DNA from 3 places in the Mycobacterium sp. DL genome. Region 2 is predicted to be linked to each of the others. Evidence: riboswitches for the same ligand, from Rfam matches in the RefSeq annotation. Region 2 holds a riboswitch; each other region holds the start of a gene.
What was found. Region 2 has a riboswitch for thiamine pyrophosphate ahead of ABDC78_RS28730 (ECF transporter S component). Riboswitches for the same ligand answer to the same signal wherever they lie in the genome.
Positions count from the first base shown of each region.

Region 1 (4,573 bases), 860 kb from region 2:
ACCCGACGAGGTGTTCACCGCCGTCGTAGACGGCGCGGTGATCTTCGGCGAACTGGCCGGCGCAGCGGTGGGGCGCGCAGCGGTGACGGACGCACCCGACGGCACCCGGTGGGTCGGACTGTCCGCGGTGCACGTCTCAGACGACGCCCGGCGCCGGGGTCTGGCGCGCACCCTGTGCTCAGGTCTGCTGGATTGGGCTCGCGAACGCGGCGCGACCCGCGCGTATGTGCAGGTGGTCGCCGACAACGGCGCCGCTCGAGCGCTTTACGAGTCGATGGGATTCGTGGTGCACCACCGCCTGCGGTACGTCCGCGCCGAGGATCTGCTGGCGCGCGGTCCCGCCGTAGGGTGAGTCCATGCGCCTGGCCACCTGGAACGTCAACTCGATCCGCACCCGAGTGGACCGCGTCACCGACTGGCTGCAACGCGCCGACGTCGACGTGCTCGCGATGCAGGAGACCAAATGCTCCGACGAACAGTTCCCGACCATGCCGTTCGCAGCCCTCGGCTATGAGGTCGTGCACAGCGGGTTCAATCAGTGGAACGGCGTGGCCATCGCGTCGCGGATCGGCCTTGACGACGTGCAGGCGGGTTTCGCCGGACAGCCGGCGTGGGGCGACAAGCCCGACGTCCCGGCCGCAGCCGAGGCGCGGGCGCTGGCAGCGACGTGCGGTGGCGTCCGGGTGTGGAGTCTGTACATTCCCAACGGCCGCACCGTCGATTCGGCGCACTACGTCTACAAGCTGCAATGGCTTGCCGCCCTTCGGGAGACGGCTGCGACCTGGTTGACCGAGGTCCCGTCGGCTCCGATCGCACTCGTGGGTGACTGGAACATCGCCCCGACCGACGACGACGTCTGGGACATCGAGTTCTTCGAGGGCAGCACCCACGTCACCGAGGCGGAGCGCGCGGCGTTCGGCTCGATCGTCGACGCCGGGTTCACCGATGTGGTGCGACCTTTCACGCCCGGGCCCGCCGTGTACACGTACTGGGACTACACCCAGCTGCGGTTCCCGAAGAACCGCGGCATGCGCATCGACTTCATCCTGGGCTCACCGGCTCTGGCCGCGCGAGTCGCCCACGCGGAGATCGTGCGGGAGGAACGAAAAGGCAAGCAGCCCAGCGATCATGCCCCGGTTCTGGTGGAACTCACCGAGCATCGGTGAGTTCCACCTCTGCGACACAACGCGTCTCAGCAACCCCTATGACTCGTTGCCGCCGGTGTCGTTGCCGCCGGTGTCGTTGTCACCGGTGTCGTTGCCGCCCGTGTCGTTGTCACCGGTGTCCTCGTCGCCCTCGTCGTTGTCGCCCGGGCCGTTGTCCGCGGGCGGCTCACCGTCGTCCTCCTGCTGTTCTTGCTGCGGTTCCTCCTGCTCTTGGAGGTCCTCAGAGGGTTCTTCGCCGTCGAGTCCATCGGTGAGGTCGTCCTCGTCGAGCTTCCTCTTCTTGGCCGGCGGCTCGGTTTCTCCGGCAGTCGGTGCCACGACGGGCGGCGTGGAACCGCCGCCGAGTTCGCCCGCGGGACTCTTCAGGGGACCTTCGGGATCGGAACCGGTGACGTTCAAACCCGTGACATCGGAACCCGTGACGTCGGCCCCGGTGACGTTGGAAACAGCGAGTTCGGGACCATCAAGGTCTACCGGGGGAGCCACCGCAGGCCCGGTGGGAGGCGCCGGCAGCGGAGCCACGCCGTCGATCCATCCCTTCTGCGTCGAGGACCAGTTCCGGTTGTAGGCGCTGTCGATGATGGGCTTGAGCATCCTGTCCAGGAAGGCGACGAAATTCGGGTCCCAGAAGTCGCTTTCGTACATGTCGTGAAGTAGCGGAAGCCGTTCGGCCGGAATGATGATGGTCGTCCGCGTCCCGCCCAGCGCGTTCTGCTCGACCTTGTAGCGCGTCGGCAACGTCTGGATGTCATAGAAGGCCGCATCGACATGCCTCAACTTCGCGCCGTTGACCGCGTTGAGCACGGCGAGAATGTTGAACGGGTTATCCGGGAAGTCCGCGGTGCCGTCGTATTCCGCCGACACGAGGAGTACATCCCACGGCGTATCCGGCACCGGCTGATACTTGACGCCCACAAAGAAGATGCGACTGGGTGCGCCGTAGATGCCGATCGTCATCTCCTCCGGCAACGGCGGAGTCACCCCGTCCTCGGTGTCTTCCAGATCCTCCAGTAGGCGATAGATCACGTCGACAACGGACGGCGCCCCCTTGGACACCCCGCCGATAGTGAGAGGTGTTCCCAGTGCCGCCTGATGCGCGTAAATGGCGTTGTACAGGTTGTCCGAACCCTCCGGGATCGACTTCGCAAACTCGGCATCACCCGGGAACGGCACGCTGATGCGCGCGTCATAGTTCGCGAAGTACCCGCCGAACGCTGTCGTCATCTGTTCTTCGGTGAGTTGCGCATAGCTCCCCTCCCCGCCGACCAGCAGTGCGGTTGCGCCATTGGTACATCCCACCGTTCCGCAGGCTCCCCCTCCCGGCGGTGCGGCGATTGCTGTCGGCGACAGAAGAAATGAGCTACTGGCCAACATAGCAACGACAGCGCGTTTGGATATTTTCATCGTGCAACCCCCCTGGTAGGGCAGGAAACCCCCCACGAGTTCCCCTACAGGAGGCTGAGCGTACTCCACAAAATCGACGCGGCAAAGCAGTTTTAGCAAACATTTGTTGATTCACTAGATCTGCCGGTTGACGCACACCGGCGCTCGAGGTTCCGTCTGCACGGCGGCTGCGCTAGCGTGGCAGCGTCAACAACGCGGGAGCGTGCCCAGCGCGCTGAGAGGACGGGTAGGCCCGTCGACCGTACGAACCTGACCGGGTAATGCCGGCGTAGGGAGAAGCACCGGAATGTCCGTCGATCCAACTGCCACCACCGGCTCCACCTACCTCCCGCTCGCCCCGTCGGGGCAGACGCCGCTGCGGGTGATGACGATCGCGGGTTCGGACTCCGGCGGTGGCGCCGGGATCCAGGCCGACATGCGGACCTTCGCGATGCTGGGCATCCACGGCCTGGTCGCAGTCACCGCGGTGACGGTGCAGAACTCACTGGGCGTCAAGGGCTTTCATGAGATCCCACTGGACGTCATCGCCGGCCAGATCGAGGAGGTGGCCTCCGACATCGGGGTGCAGGCCGCCAAGACCGGCATGCTCGCGTCATCCGACATCATCAACACCATCGCCGAGGCCTGGGTCGGACAGGGCCTCGCGGGCAGCGTGCCGCTGGTCGTGGACCCGGTCTGTGCCTCCATGCACGGAGACCCGCTTCTGCACCCGAGCGCACTGAACTCGTTGCGGCAGAAGCTTTTTCCGCTGGCCACGCTGGTGACGCCCAACCTCGACGAGGTTCGGTTGCTGGTCGACATCGAGGTGGTCGATGCCGACACGCAGCGGGCCGCGGCCCGTGAACTGCACGCGCTCGGTCCGCAGTGGGCGCTGGTCAAGGGCGGACATCTGCGGTCCTCGACACACAGTCCGGATCTGTTGTTCGACGGCACCGAATTCCACGAGTTCGATTCCCCACGCATCAACACCGGCCACGACCACGGCGCCGGTGACACGCTCGCGGCCGCGATCGCCAGCGCCCTCGCGCACGGGTACCCGGTGCCCGACGCCGTCGCGTTCGGTAAACGCTGGGTCACCGAATGCCTGCGCGCCGCGTACCCGCTGGGGCAGGGTCACGGCCCGGTGTCCGCTCTGTTCCGGCTGGGCTGATGGACGACATCGCCGGCATCGTGCACGAGCCCGCAGGCACACCGGCGGGCGGTGTGGCCCTCACACACGGCGCCGGCGGCAACCGGGATTCTCCGATGCTCATCGCCACGTGTGAGGAATGGGCACGGCGCGGTTGGCTCGCGGTTCGCTACAACCTGCCGTACCGACGGCGCCGCCCCAAAGGACCTCCCTCGGGTGCCCAAGCGGCCGACCGGGCGGGCATCGTCGAGGCGGTGGAAGCGATGCGTGCACTGCTCGGAGACCCGGAACTTCCCGTGGTCGCCGGAGGCCACTCCTACGGCGGACGCCTCACCTCGATGGCAGTCGCCGATGACGGCCTCGAACTCGACGTGCTCACGCTGTTCTCCTACCCTCTGCACCCGCCGGGCAAGCCCGAACGTGCCCGCACCGAGCACCTACCGCGCATCGCCGTCCCGACCGTGTTCACCCACGGAACCGCGGACCCGTTCGGCAGCATCGACGAGATCGCCCCGGCCGCCGCCCTGATCGCCGCCCCCACCCGGATCGTCGAGATCACCGGCGCGCGTCACGATCTCGCTTCCAGGAAACTCGACGTTCCGGCCCTTGCGGTCGACGCGGCGCTGCACCTACTCGACTGAGCTATCGTCGCGGTGTGTCCGTGCCGCCTCAGGGGCCACCCCCGCCTCCACCTCCTTACGGCCCCGGTGGATACCCACCGCCTCCTCCCCCACTTCCGTACCCGGGTGGCTACCAGCCTCCGCCGCCGCCGAGGAAGACGAACTGGTGGTTGATCGGCGGCATCGTGCTCACGGTGCTGGTGGTCTTGTGCATCGGCGCGGTGATCGTGTTCAAGGCGGTCATCGGTCCCGGC
Region 1 is NZ_CP155796.1:656,951-661,523, reverse strand. Features, by position in the region: gene ABDC78_RS03145 (GNAT family N-acetyltransferase) at 1-352, shown strand, start outside; gene ABDC78_RS03140 (exodeoxyribonuclease III) at 357-1,166, shown strand; gene ABDC78_RS03135 (PE-PPE domain-containing protein) at 1,203-2,465, opposite strand; TPP riboswitch at 2,755-2,862, shown strand; gene thiD (bifunctional hydroxymethylpyrimidine kinase/phosphomethylpyrimidine kinase) at 2,857-3,720, shown strand; gene ABDC78_RS03125 (alpha/beta family hydrolase) at 3,720-4,340, shown strand; gene ABDC78_RS03120 (septum formation family protein) at 4,355-4,573, shown strand, end outside.
Region 1: it holds a riboswitch for thiamine pyrophosphate, as region 2 does, so the genes downstream of both, thiD (bifunctional hydroxymethylpyrimidine kinase/phosphomethylpyrimidine kinase) here and ABDC78_RS28730 (ECF transporter S component) in region 2, are expected to answer to the same signal.

Region 2 (4,573 bases):
GTGATCAGCGCGCCGCGAATCAGGAAGGCACGCAGACGAACTCCGAGCGCAATGAACAGCGGGATCTCCAACAGCAGCGCGGTGAGCGCGGAGACCCAATCGACGCTGAGCACCAGCGTCAGGGCGATGACTGCTGCGGTCGCCAGTTTGGCCACCGGGTTGATGCTGGGTCGAGCAGCATGGGGCGGGGCGGCGACGGCCGATGTCATCGAAGTTCGATCCGGTCGTCGGCCAGCAGTTCGACGAACTCGGCATCGTGGGTGACCGCGACCACGGCAGTGCCCTCGTCGGCGATCTCGGCCAGCAGGTTCAGGAGTTCGGACCAGGTACGGCGATCCTGCCCGAAGGTCGGTTCGTCGAGGACGATCAGGCCTGGTCGGGTCATCAGGACGGTCGCGACGGACAGTCGCCTCTTCTCGCCGCCGGAGAGCGTGTAGGGGCTTCTGTCTGCGAGGTGCGTCAGGCGCAGCCTGTCGAGCAGAGCGTCTCCGAGCGAGCTGATCTCGGCCTTGTCGCGTTGCAGCGCTTTCGGTCCGAGGGAGATCTCCTCGCGAACGGTGGCAGCCAGGAACTGATGCTCCGGATCCTGGAAGACGCTCGCGATGCGGGTGAGGAGTTCCTTGGACCGCCATCGAACGGGCTGACGATTCTTCGGCGACGGTGCGAAGTCCGGCTGTGCCTCGAGGGTGCCGCCTCGGGGTGGCAGCAGACCTCCCAGTGTGAGGGCCAACGTGGACTTTCCGGCACCATTGGGTCCGGTGACCGCCGTGACTCGCCCCCGGGCGATCGCGAAGTCGAGTCCGCCTCGCACCTGCGGCCCAGAGCGGTAACCCACCGACAAATCGGTTGCCGTCAACAACGGTTCCGACGCGGGCGCTGCGGTGCGGACGATGCGGGGGACGGGCGCGTCGGGCACCCAGATTCCGGACCGCACGAGATGGTCACGTTCCCGTCGAATCGTGTCCTCCGGCGCGCCGTCGGCGATGATGTCGCCATCGGGGCCGAGAACGATGACGCGGTCGATGACGGGAAGCCAGACCTTGGTGCGGTGTTCGACGACGACGACGGTGGTACCGGCGAGGTCAGCGGCGGCGGCCACGGCATTGCGGACCTCGATGACGCCGGTCGGGTCGAGGTTGGCGGTCGGCTCGTCGAGCAGAAGCAGACCGGGATTCATCGCGAGTACACCCGCCAGGGCCAGGCGTTGCTTCTGCCCGCCGGAAAGGTGGGCGGTGTCCTGCGGCAGCGGAAGCTCCAGGCCCACCGAGTGCAGCGCCTGGCGAACACGCGGCCAGATGTCCTCAAGTGGCACGCCGAAGTTCTCCATTCCGAACGCCACGTCGTCACCGACGCGGGACAGGATCACCTGGGAGTCCGGGTCTTGCAACACCATCCCGATCCGTGCTCGATTCTCGGCTGGACGCACCCCGTCGACGAGCAGGCGTCCGGACTCATGGCCTTCTTCGGAACCGCCGAGCAGCCCGGCCAGGCCCTGCAGCAGGGTCGACTTGCCCGACCCCGACGCCCCCAGCAGCAACACCCGTTCGCCGGGGTCGATGCGAAGGTCCAGATCGCTTACCGCCCAACGGTTCTGCCCGGCGTGCTGCCAGCCCCACCGGTGAGCCGTCACCGCAACCCCGTCGGTGGACGGAACCGATCTCGGGCTCATCGTGCGGCAGGACTCGCTACTCTGCCGGAGTCGAATCGACTGAGAGCGCCGGTCTTCGCCAGCCCGCGGACCACGAACCACGACAGCACGCCGGCGATGAGCGCACCGGAGACCACTGCCGACACCGTGAAGATGACGGCGAAAGCCGTTGTCGATCCGGGGTAGTAGATGATCAGCTCGTTGATGGCCAGCGCCACTCCGGCGACCGCGCCCGACAGGACGGCCACCGGCAGGTTCCAGCGTCGGTAGAGGAACACCGCAAAAACCAGTTCGGCGCCCAGGCCCTGAACCAGTCCCGATTCGATGGTCATGACACCCCACTGGTTGCCGACCAGCGCCGACACCGTGGCCGCCACCAGTTCGCCGTACAGGGCGGCGCCGGGCTTGCGGATGACCAGTGCGGTCAGCACGCCGGCGAACAGCCATCCACCGCCGACAAGTCCCTGCAGGCCGGGTAGTAGGGCGATCAACGGGGCGGAGAGGGGATTGGATGCGATGTTCCAGAAGACGAAGACGAGGCCGGCGGCCACCGCCAGCACGCTGGCGACCACGATGTCGACGACGCGCCAGCGCGTTGCGGGCCTGTGATCGGTGTTCTGCTCGTCCATGGGGACTCCTTGTGCATGGGGACGGCGATGCGCTGACAGCGCGGTCGGCGCGAAAGCTGGTGTTTTGAAGTGAATTTCGAGCAGCAACGAGCGCGGGCTCAGCTGGGTGGTACGTGAGGGGCACGTGTCACGTTCATCTCCCTACGCCGGCATTACCCGGTCAGGTTCGACGGTCGACAGCCGGTCAGCTGTCCTCTCAGCGCACTCGGTGTGCGCTCCCGTGTGGTTCTACGGCTCCCAAGCTAGCGCAGGCAGGTTTGTGGCGCTAGGCCGGGCGGGACTCATTCCGCGTCAACGTCCAGGACTGGCCGTCGGCGTCCTCGGTTGCCACGTAGTCGGCGGCGATGCGGGGAGCATCGCGAATGAGGAATGTTTCTTCCTGGGCCGCCCAGCGATCCCAATGCGGCCGATAGGTGTCACCGTCACGGTCCAGGGCCCGCTGCTTGCGGACATCGTCAGGAGTCTCGACCCAGATCCCGAGTTCCGCCAGTGGGCGGTGGGACGCGGCCAACGCCCCCACCCCTTCCACGATCAACCGCCGGTGAGGGTCGACGGTGTGCCATCCGTCGGGGGCGCCGGTGTCCCAGTTCCAGCGTCGCCAGCGTCCCGGAAGACCGGCGGCGCGCGGCGCCAGAAGTTCGGTACGAAGGTGCTCGATCGCCCAGTCCAACCCGTCCCAGCCGGGGTAGATGTCGTCGAGGCGCACCACGGAACTGGTGGGCCACACACGGTGAAGGTGTTCTGCCAGTGTCGATTTGCCGGAACCGGACCGGCCGTCGATGAGCACGGTGGACACGCCGGCGGACGCCACCTGGCGGGCTATTTCTTCGAGCCTCACATCCGGAAGCGTACGTTCGAGGCATGGCAGACCGAGTCCTCGACGGCGCATCGATCGTCGTGGTGGGGGCCAGCGGCGGCATCGGCCGCCGGATCGCGACACAACTCGCCGAACAGGGCGCCCGACTGACGCTGGTCGGCCGTGACATGAGCGCCCTTCGATCACTCGACATCGACGCGACCCTGCTGTCCGCGGATCTGCGCGACGCGGAGGCAGGCAGGTCGATCGTCGAGGCAGCCCTGGGCGCCGACGACCGGATCGACGGTGTGGTCAACGCAGCCGGAGTCGTCGCGTTCGGGTCCCTCGCCGACACCGACGACGCGGTGATCGAAGACTTGTTCCTCACCAATGTGCTGGGACCGCTGTGGCTGATGAGGGCTGCGCTCCCGGCGCTCACCGCGTCCCGTGGTTTCATCGCCAACATCAGCGCCGTGGTCGCCGAGCAGCCTCTTGCCGGCATGGCCGCTTATGCCGCGTCCAAGGCGGCCTTGACCGCCGCAGACCGCGCGCTGAGTCGTGAGCTGCGTGCCGCCGGTGTCACCGTGATCGACGCACGCCCGCCGCACACCGAGACCGGCCTCGCGGACCGCCCGATCGCCGGTACCGCGCCCAAACTCCGGGAAGGCCTGCAACCCGACGCCGTCGCAGAGCGCATCATCGCCGCCATCCGTGCCGGCGAGCGTGAGGTTCCCGCTGAGGCGTTCGGCGACTGACGTCCCGACTACTCCAGGACGAACACCGGGATCAGGCGATCGGTCTTGGTCTGATACTCGGCGTACGGCGGGTACGCCTGCACCGCGAGATCCCACCAGTGCGCGCGCTCCTCGCCGTCCACCTCGCGTGCGGTCAGTTCGACGATCGTCTCGCCGTCCTGCGCCGTCACCTGCGGGTGCGCCTTGACGTTGTGGTACCAGGAGGGGTGCTGCGGGTCGCCGCCCTTGGACGCGACCATCGCGTACTTGCCGTTCTCCTCCACGCGCATCAGCGGCACGTAGCGCTTCTTGCCGGACTTGGCGCCGGTGGTCGTGAACAGGACAACTGGACGGTCCATGATCTCGACGCCGTCGGTGGTTCCCTGTTCGAGAATGCGCGCGGTCTGTTCGCGGACCCAGTCCGTGGGGCTCAGTTCAGCTGGTTCAGTCACGGAGCGCGTAACACCGATGAGCGTCGACTTATTCCCGTGGCGACCACTTGTGCTGCAGATGTGACCGACTTCGACGATGGTTGGACTGTCCCCAGGTGCGCGAACGTGCCGTCTGACGGGCGCGCGGGGGCGATGGAAGGGCAGTTCAGGACACATGGCCGGCGATTCAGGACATGCGCAGAACGCCAGAACAGTGGTGTTCGCGTTATACGACAAGGTGACCCTGCAGGACGTCGCGGCACCGCTGGAGATCTTCGCCCGCGCGAACGACTTCGGGGCCGCCTACCGGGTGCTGCTGGCCTCCCCGACGGGAG
Region 2 is NZ_CP155796.1:6,027,187-6,031,759, reverse strand. Features, by position in the region: gene ABDC78_RS28740 (energy-coupling factor transporter transmembrane component T) at 1-209, opposite strand, end outside; gene ABDC78_RS28735 (ATP-binding cassette domain-containing protein) at 206-1,669, opposite strand; gene ABDC78_RS28730 (ECF transporter S component) at 1,666-2,277, opposite strand; TPP riboswitch at 2,399-2,509, opposite strand; gene ABDC78_RS28725 (hypothetical protein) at 2,543-3,115, opposite strand; gene ABDC78_RS28720 (SDR family NAD(P)-dependent oxidoreductase) at 3,139-3,828, shown strand; gene ABDC78_RS28715 (nitroreductase family deazaflavin-dependent oxidoreductase) at 3,837-4,259, opposite strand; gene ABDC78_RS28710 (GlxA family transcriptional regulator) at 4,414-4,573, shown strand, end outside.

Region 3 (4,573 bases), 830 kb from region 2:
GGCCGTTGACCGGTTCGTCGAACAGCAGCACCGGAGGATCGCCGATCAGCGCCGCCGCGATGCCCAATCGCTGGCTCATGCCCAGCGACAACGTGCCCGCCCGGACCGACGCGACGGTGCTCAGGCCCACCATCTCGAGGACCTCGTCGACGCGACCCGCCGGGATGCGGTTGGTGGCCGCGATCCAGCGCAGGTGCCCGCGGATCGACCGGTTCGGGTGGACCTGCCGGGCGTCGAGCAGCGCGCCCACCTCACGCAGCGGATCGGTCAGCTGCCGGTAGGTCTTGCCGTTGATCGTCGCGGCACCCGAGGTCGGGTGGTCCAGGCCGAGGATCATCCGCATGGTGGTGGTCTTGCCGGCGCCGTTGGGGCCGAGGAACCCGGTCACCATTCCCGGCTCGATCGAGCACGTCAGCCCGTCGACTGCCGTGTTCGACCCGTAAGTTTTTGTCAGCTCGGATAATTCGATCATCTGCCGGCTGCGGCGACGACCAGTTCGGCGACCGCACGCATTCCTTCCGCGTTCGGGTGCAGCGGAGCGGGTCGGCGCGGCACCGGCAGACCGAACCGGGTGGTCCAGGGCTGGGCCGACCACGCGTGGTGGTCGCGACTGGCGTCCGCAGCGCGCACCACCGCACAACCGGTCGCCTCGGCGGCCTCGGCGGTCAGGCGTTGCAGGGTGGCCGCCATCCGCCGACCCAGTGCTACCTCGGCGTCACGCAGCGGAGGCGCCGGAGTACCGGCCGGCGGCAGCAACGTGAGGTAGTCGACGAACAGCACGGCAGCGTCGGGGGCGCGGCGGCGCAGCGTGCGCCCGACCTCGACCAGCGACTCGCCGACCTCGACCAGGGCACGGTCGCGCGCCGCCGGATCGAGGAGCTCACGCAGCTTCGCTCCGAGGAACGGTATCGACCGCGCCGGCCGGGGCAGTCCGGCCGCGAACAGCATCGGCACATATCCGATGTCGTTTCCGCCGATCGTCACCGTCACCAGCGTCTCGCTGCCGTCGAGTGCATCCACCTGGGGTGGGGCGCTGCGCTGCGATTCGTGCAGCACGTGCGCGGTGGTCGCCCCCGAGTAGGTGACGTCGACGAGGTCCAGGCCGAGTGACGCCGCGACGAGGTGCGGATAGTTGGCGCCCGACCGGCCCGCGGGTCGCGGCGATCCGGGCACCCGCGGCTGGATCCCCGGTCCGGCCGCCATCGAACTTCCCAGGGCGACATAGCGCTTCGTACTCGGAGTCATCGGTTCTTCGCGCAAGCGCTCATCACAGGTCTGGACTGCTCGCCTGCGCCCAGAACCGCTTCGGGATCCGGCCCGCCTGCCTGGCCAGGTAACCGCCCTTGACGGCGGCCGCCATCGCCGCGGCCATCACGGCCGGATCGGCGGCCCGGGTCACCGCGGTGGCCAGCAGCACCGCGTCGCAACCCAGCTCCATCGCCAGAGCGGCATCACTGGCGGTGCCGATACCGGCGTCGAGGATCACCGGCACCGACGCCTGCTCGACGATCATCTCGATGTTGTGCGGATTGGCGATGCCCAGTCCGGTGCCGATCGGCGACCCGAGCGGCATGACCGCGGCGCAGCCGGCGGCTTCCAGGCGGCGGGCGAGGATCGGATCGTCATTGGTGTAGGGCAGCACGGTGAATCCGTCGTCGACCAGTTGCTCTGCCGCCCTGACCAATTCGACGCCGTCCGGGAGCAGCGTCCGTTCGTCGGCGATGACCTCGAGCTTGACCCAGTTGGTCTGCAGCGCTTCGCGGGCCAGCTGGGCGGTCATCACCGCTTCCGCCGCCCCACGGCAACCGGCGGTGTTCGGCAGCGGGGTGATGCCGATCCGGGCCAGCAACTCGAGCACGCCGGTGCCGCCCTCTGCGTCGACCCGGCGCATCGCCACGGTGGTCAGCTCGGTCTCCGAGGCGATCAACGCCGCCTCCAGCACCGCGAGGTTGGCCGCGCCGCCGGTGCCCAGGATCAACCGTGATCCGAACTCCCGACCCGCGATACTCAGCTTTCCGGTTGACACTTCAGCCACCCTGCACCGCCGTCACCACTTCCACCTTTGCACCGTCAGCGAGCACGGTATGCCACTGTGACCGCGGGATCACCGACCAATTGACGGCAACGGCGATGCCCTTCTCCGGAATTCCGAGCCGGTCCAGTAGCCCCGCCACCGTCATGTGTTCGTCGACCTCCACCGCTTCGTCGTTCACCGTCAGCTTCATCGGGCCGATGCCCCTGCCATGTATGCGGTCTCGGGCAGCGGCTCGCCGCGGAGCTCGGCGGCGATCGCCTCGGCGGTCCACGGGGCCAGCAGGAAACCCGACCGTCCGTGGCCCGCTGCCACCAGGGTCCGCGCGTCGAGCCTGCCCACGAGGGGCAGGTTGTCGGTGGTCATCGGCCGCAGGCCGGCCGAACACTCGGCGAACTCGTACTCGCCCAGGCCGGGCAGCACCGCGCACGCGTCGTCGAGCAGTTCGCGCACCCCCGTCACCGCCGGTGCGGTGTCCCTGCCGTGCTCGTACTGCGTCGCGCCGACCACGACACCATCCTCCCTGGGGACCATGTACACCTGCCGTCCGTGCACCCGTGCCCGGATCACCCGCTGCGGCAACGGCATACACCCGCGGCGCCAGCGCAGTCGAAGCACCTCACCCTTCACCGGACGGATCGGCAGGCCCGGCCACAGGGAGGGCGCATCGATACCGTTGGCGATCACGGTGACGTCAGCGGAGTGGGTCTCGGTCAGGTCGCCGACCGCGGGCGCCCACTGCACTCCGAGCCGCTCACAGTGCGCGGCGAGCGCCTCGACCACAGCCCGGTTGTCCACCGCCAGCTCGGTCTCGGCGACGAAACCATGCCGAATCCCCTGGGCAAGAAGGGGTTCCACGTCGCGAGCGGCGTTGGTCAGCGTCACAGGATGCCCCTGAGCCGACAGCCACTCCCCGACGGTCTTCAGATCTGCGGCGTCGGCCCGGTCCACGGCGACGACGAGCGACTCGCGCGCGGTCACCACCTCGGGTGGCAGTCCGTCGAGGAAACCCTGCTTCCACAGCTCGAGTGACGCCAGCCCGAGCCGCAGCAGGCGCTCCTCGCCGGGCCATCCCTCGCTGTGGGGCGCCAGCATCCCGCCGGCGACCCACGACGCGCCGGGTTCGGCGCGGTGCACCCGGACGGCCCAGCCGTCCGCAGCGGCGCGACGCGCCACCGAAAGCCCGATGACGCCACCGCCGATGACGGCTAACGCTGGCATCGCTGCTCCCTTCGCCGGCATGACCCGGATCAGGTGTGACGGTAAGAGCGGCGCGCTCACTCTCAGTCCCCGTTGCCCGGGACTCCCGTGTGGTCGGCTACCAGCCTACGTCGGCACGGGGTTAGCGTTTCGTGGTGTGAGTGACTCCGCCACGCGGGCCAGGCTGCAGTCGGCCTCCCTGTACCTGTGCACCGACGCCCGCCGCGAGCGTGCCGACCTGGCCGAATTCGTCGACGCCGCGCTGGCGGGCGGCGTCGACATCATCCAGCTCAGGGACAAGGGATCACCCGGCGAGCAGCGGTTCGGCCCGCTGGAGGCACGGCAGGAGATCGAGGCGCTGGCCGTCATCGCCGACGCGGCCCGCCGCCACGGCGCGCTGCTGGCCGTCAACGACCGCGCCGACATCGCCCTGGCGGCCGGCGCCGACGTGCTGCACCTCGGCCAGGACGACCTCCCGCTGTCGGTCGCCCGCACCATCGTCGGGGACACGCTCGTCGGGCGGTCCACCCACGACGCCGACCAGATGACAGCCGCGTCGACAGAGCAGGTCGACTACTTCTGTGTCGGCCCGTGCTGGCCCACACCCACCAAGCCCGGCCGGGCGGCGGCGGGTCTCGACCTGGTCAGGGCAGCAGCTTCGGTCGGCACCGACAAGCCCTGGTTCGCCATCGGCGGAATCGACGCCGCCCGTGTCCCCGAAGTGCTGGCCGCCGGTGCCCGTCGGATCGTCGTGGTCCGCGCGATCACCGCGGCCGGCGATCCGAAGACCGCCGCCGAGCACCTGAAAGAGCTGCTCAGCTCTGGTGGTTGAACGTCAGCGGGATCGAGGCCGTCAGGTCGCGGAGCCGCTGCCAACTCGCGGCGAAGCCGGGGTGCAGCGGGAGATCGGCCACCTCGTCCTCGGCGACCCAGCGCAGTTCCGCGCTCTCCCGATTGGGAATCGTGTCCAGCAGTTCCTCGGCGTCGGCGATGACGGTGGTGTAGGTCCACCCGGTCACCTCGGCGGTGACCACCGTGGTGCGCACGGTCAGCTGGTCGGCGGGCAGTCCGGCCTCCTCGTGGGCCTCCCGCACCGCAGCCTGTTCGGGTGTCTCATGGCTGTCGCGCGCCCCGCCGGGCAGTCCCCAGGTTCCGCCCTGGTGGCTCCATATCGCCCGATGCTGCAGGAGCACCGCGGCCGATCCGTCGGGGCGGGGGGCCCGCAGCAGCAGTCCGGCCGCGCCGTGTCGGCCCCAGTAGGCGGCGCCGTTGGCCGAGACCACCCAACCGTCACCGTCGCCGCGCACGCGTTCAGGATAGGGAACAGATCCCGATATCGGG
Region 3 is NZ_CP155796.1:627,444-632,016, reverse strand. Features, by position in the region: gene ABDC78_RS03010 (ATP-binding cassette domain-containing protein) at 1-472, opposite strand, end outside; gene ABDC78_RS03005 (SGNH/GDSL hydrolase family protein) at 469-1,245, opposite strand; gene ABDC78_RS03000 (thiazole synthase) at 1,268-2,026, opposite strand; gene thiS (sulfur carrier protein ThiS) at 2,028-2,225, opposite strand; gene thiO (glycine oxidase ThiO) at 2,222-3,253, opposite strand; TPP riboswitch at 3,243-3,352, opposite strand; gene thiE (thiamine phosphate synthase) at 3,390-4,064, shown strand; gene ABDC78_RS02980 (NUDIX hydrolase) at 4,048-4,539, opposite strand.
Region 3: it holds a riboswitch for thiamine pyrophosphate, as region 2 does, so the genes downstream of both, thiO (glycine oxidase ThiO) here and ABDC78_RS28730 (ECF transporter S component) in region 2, are expected to answer to the same signal.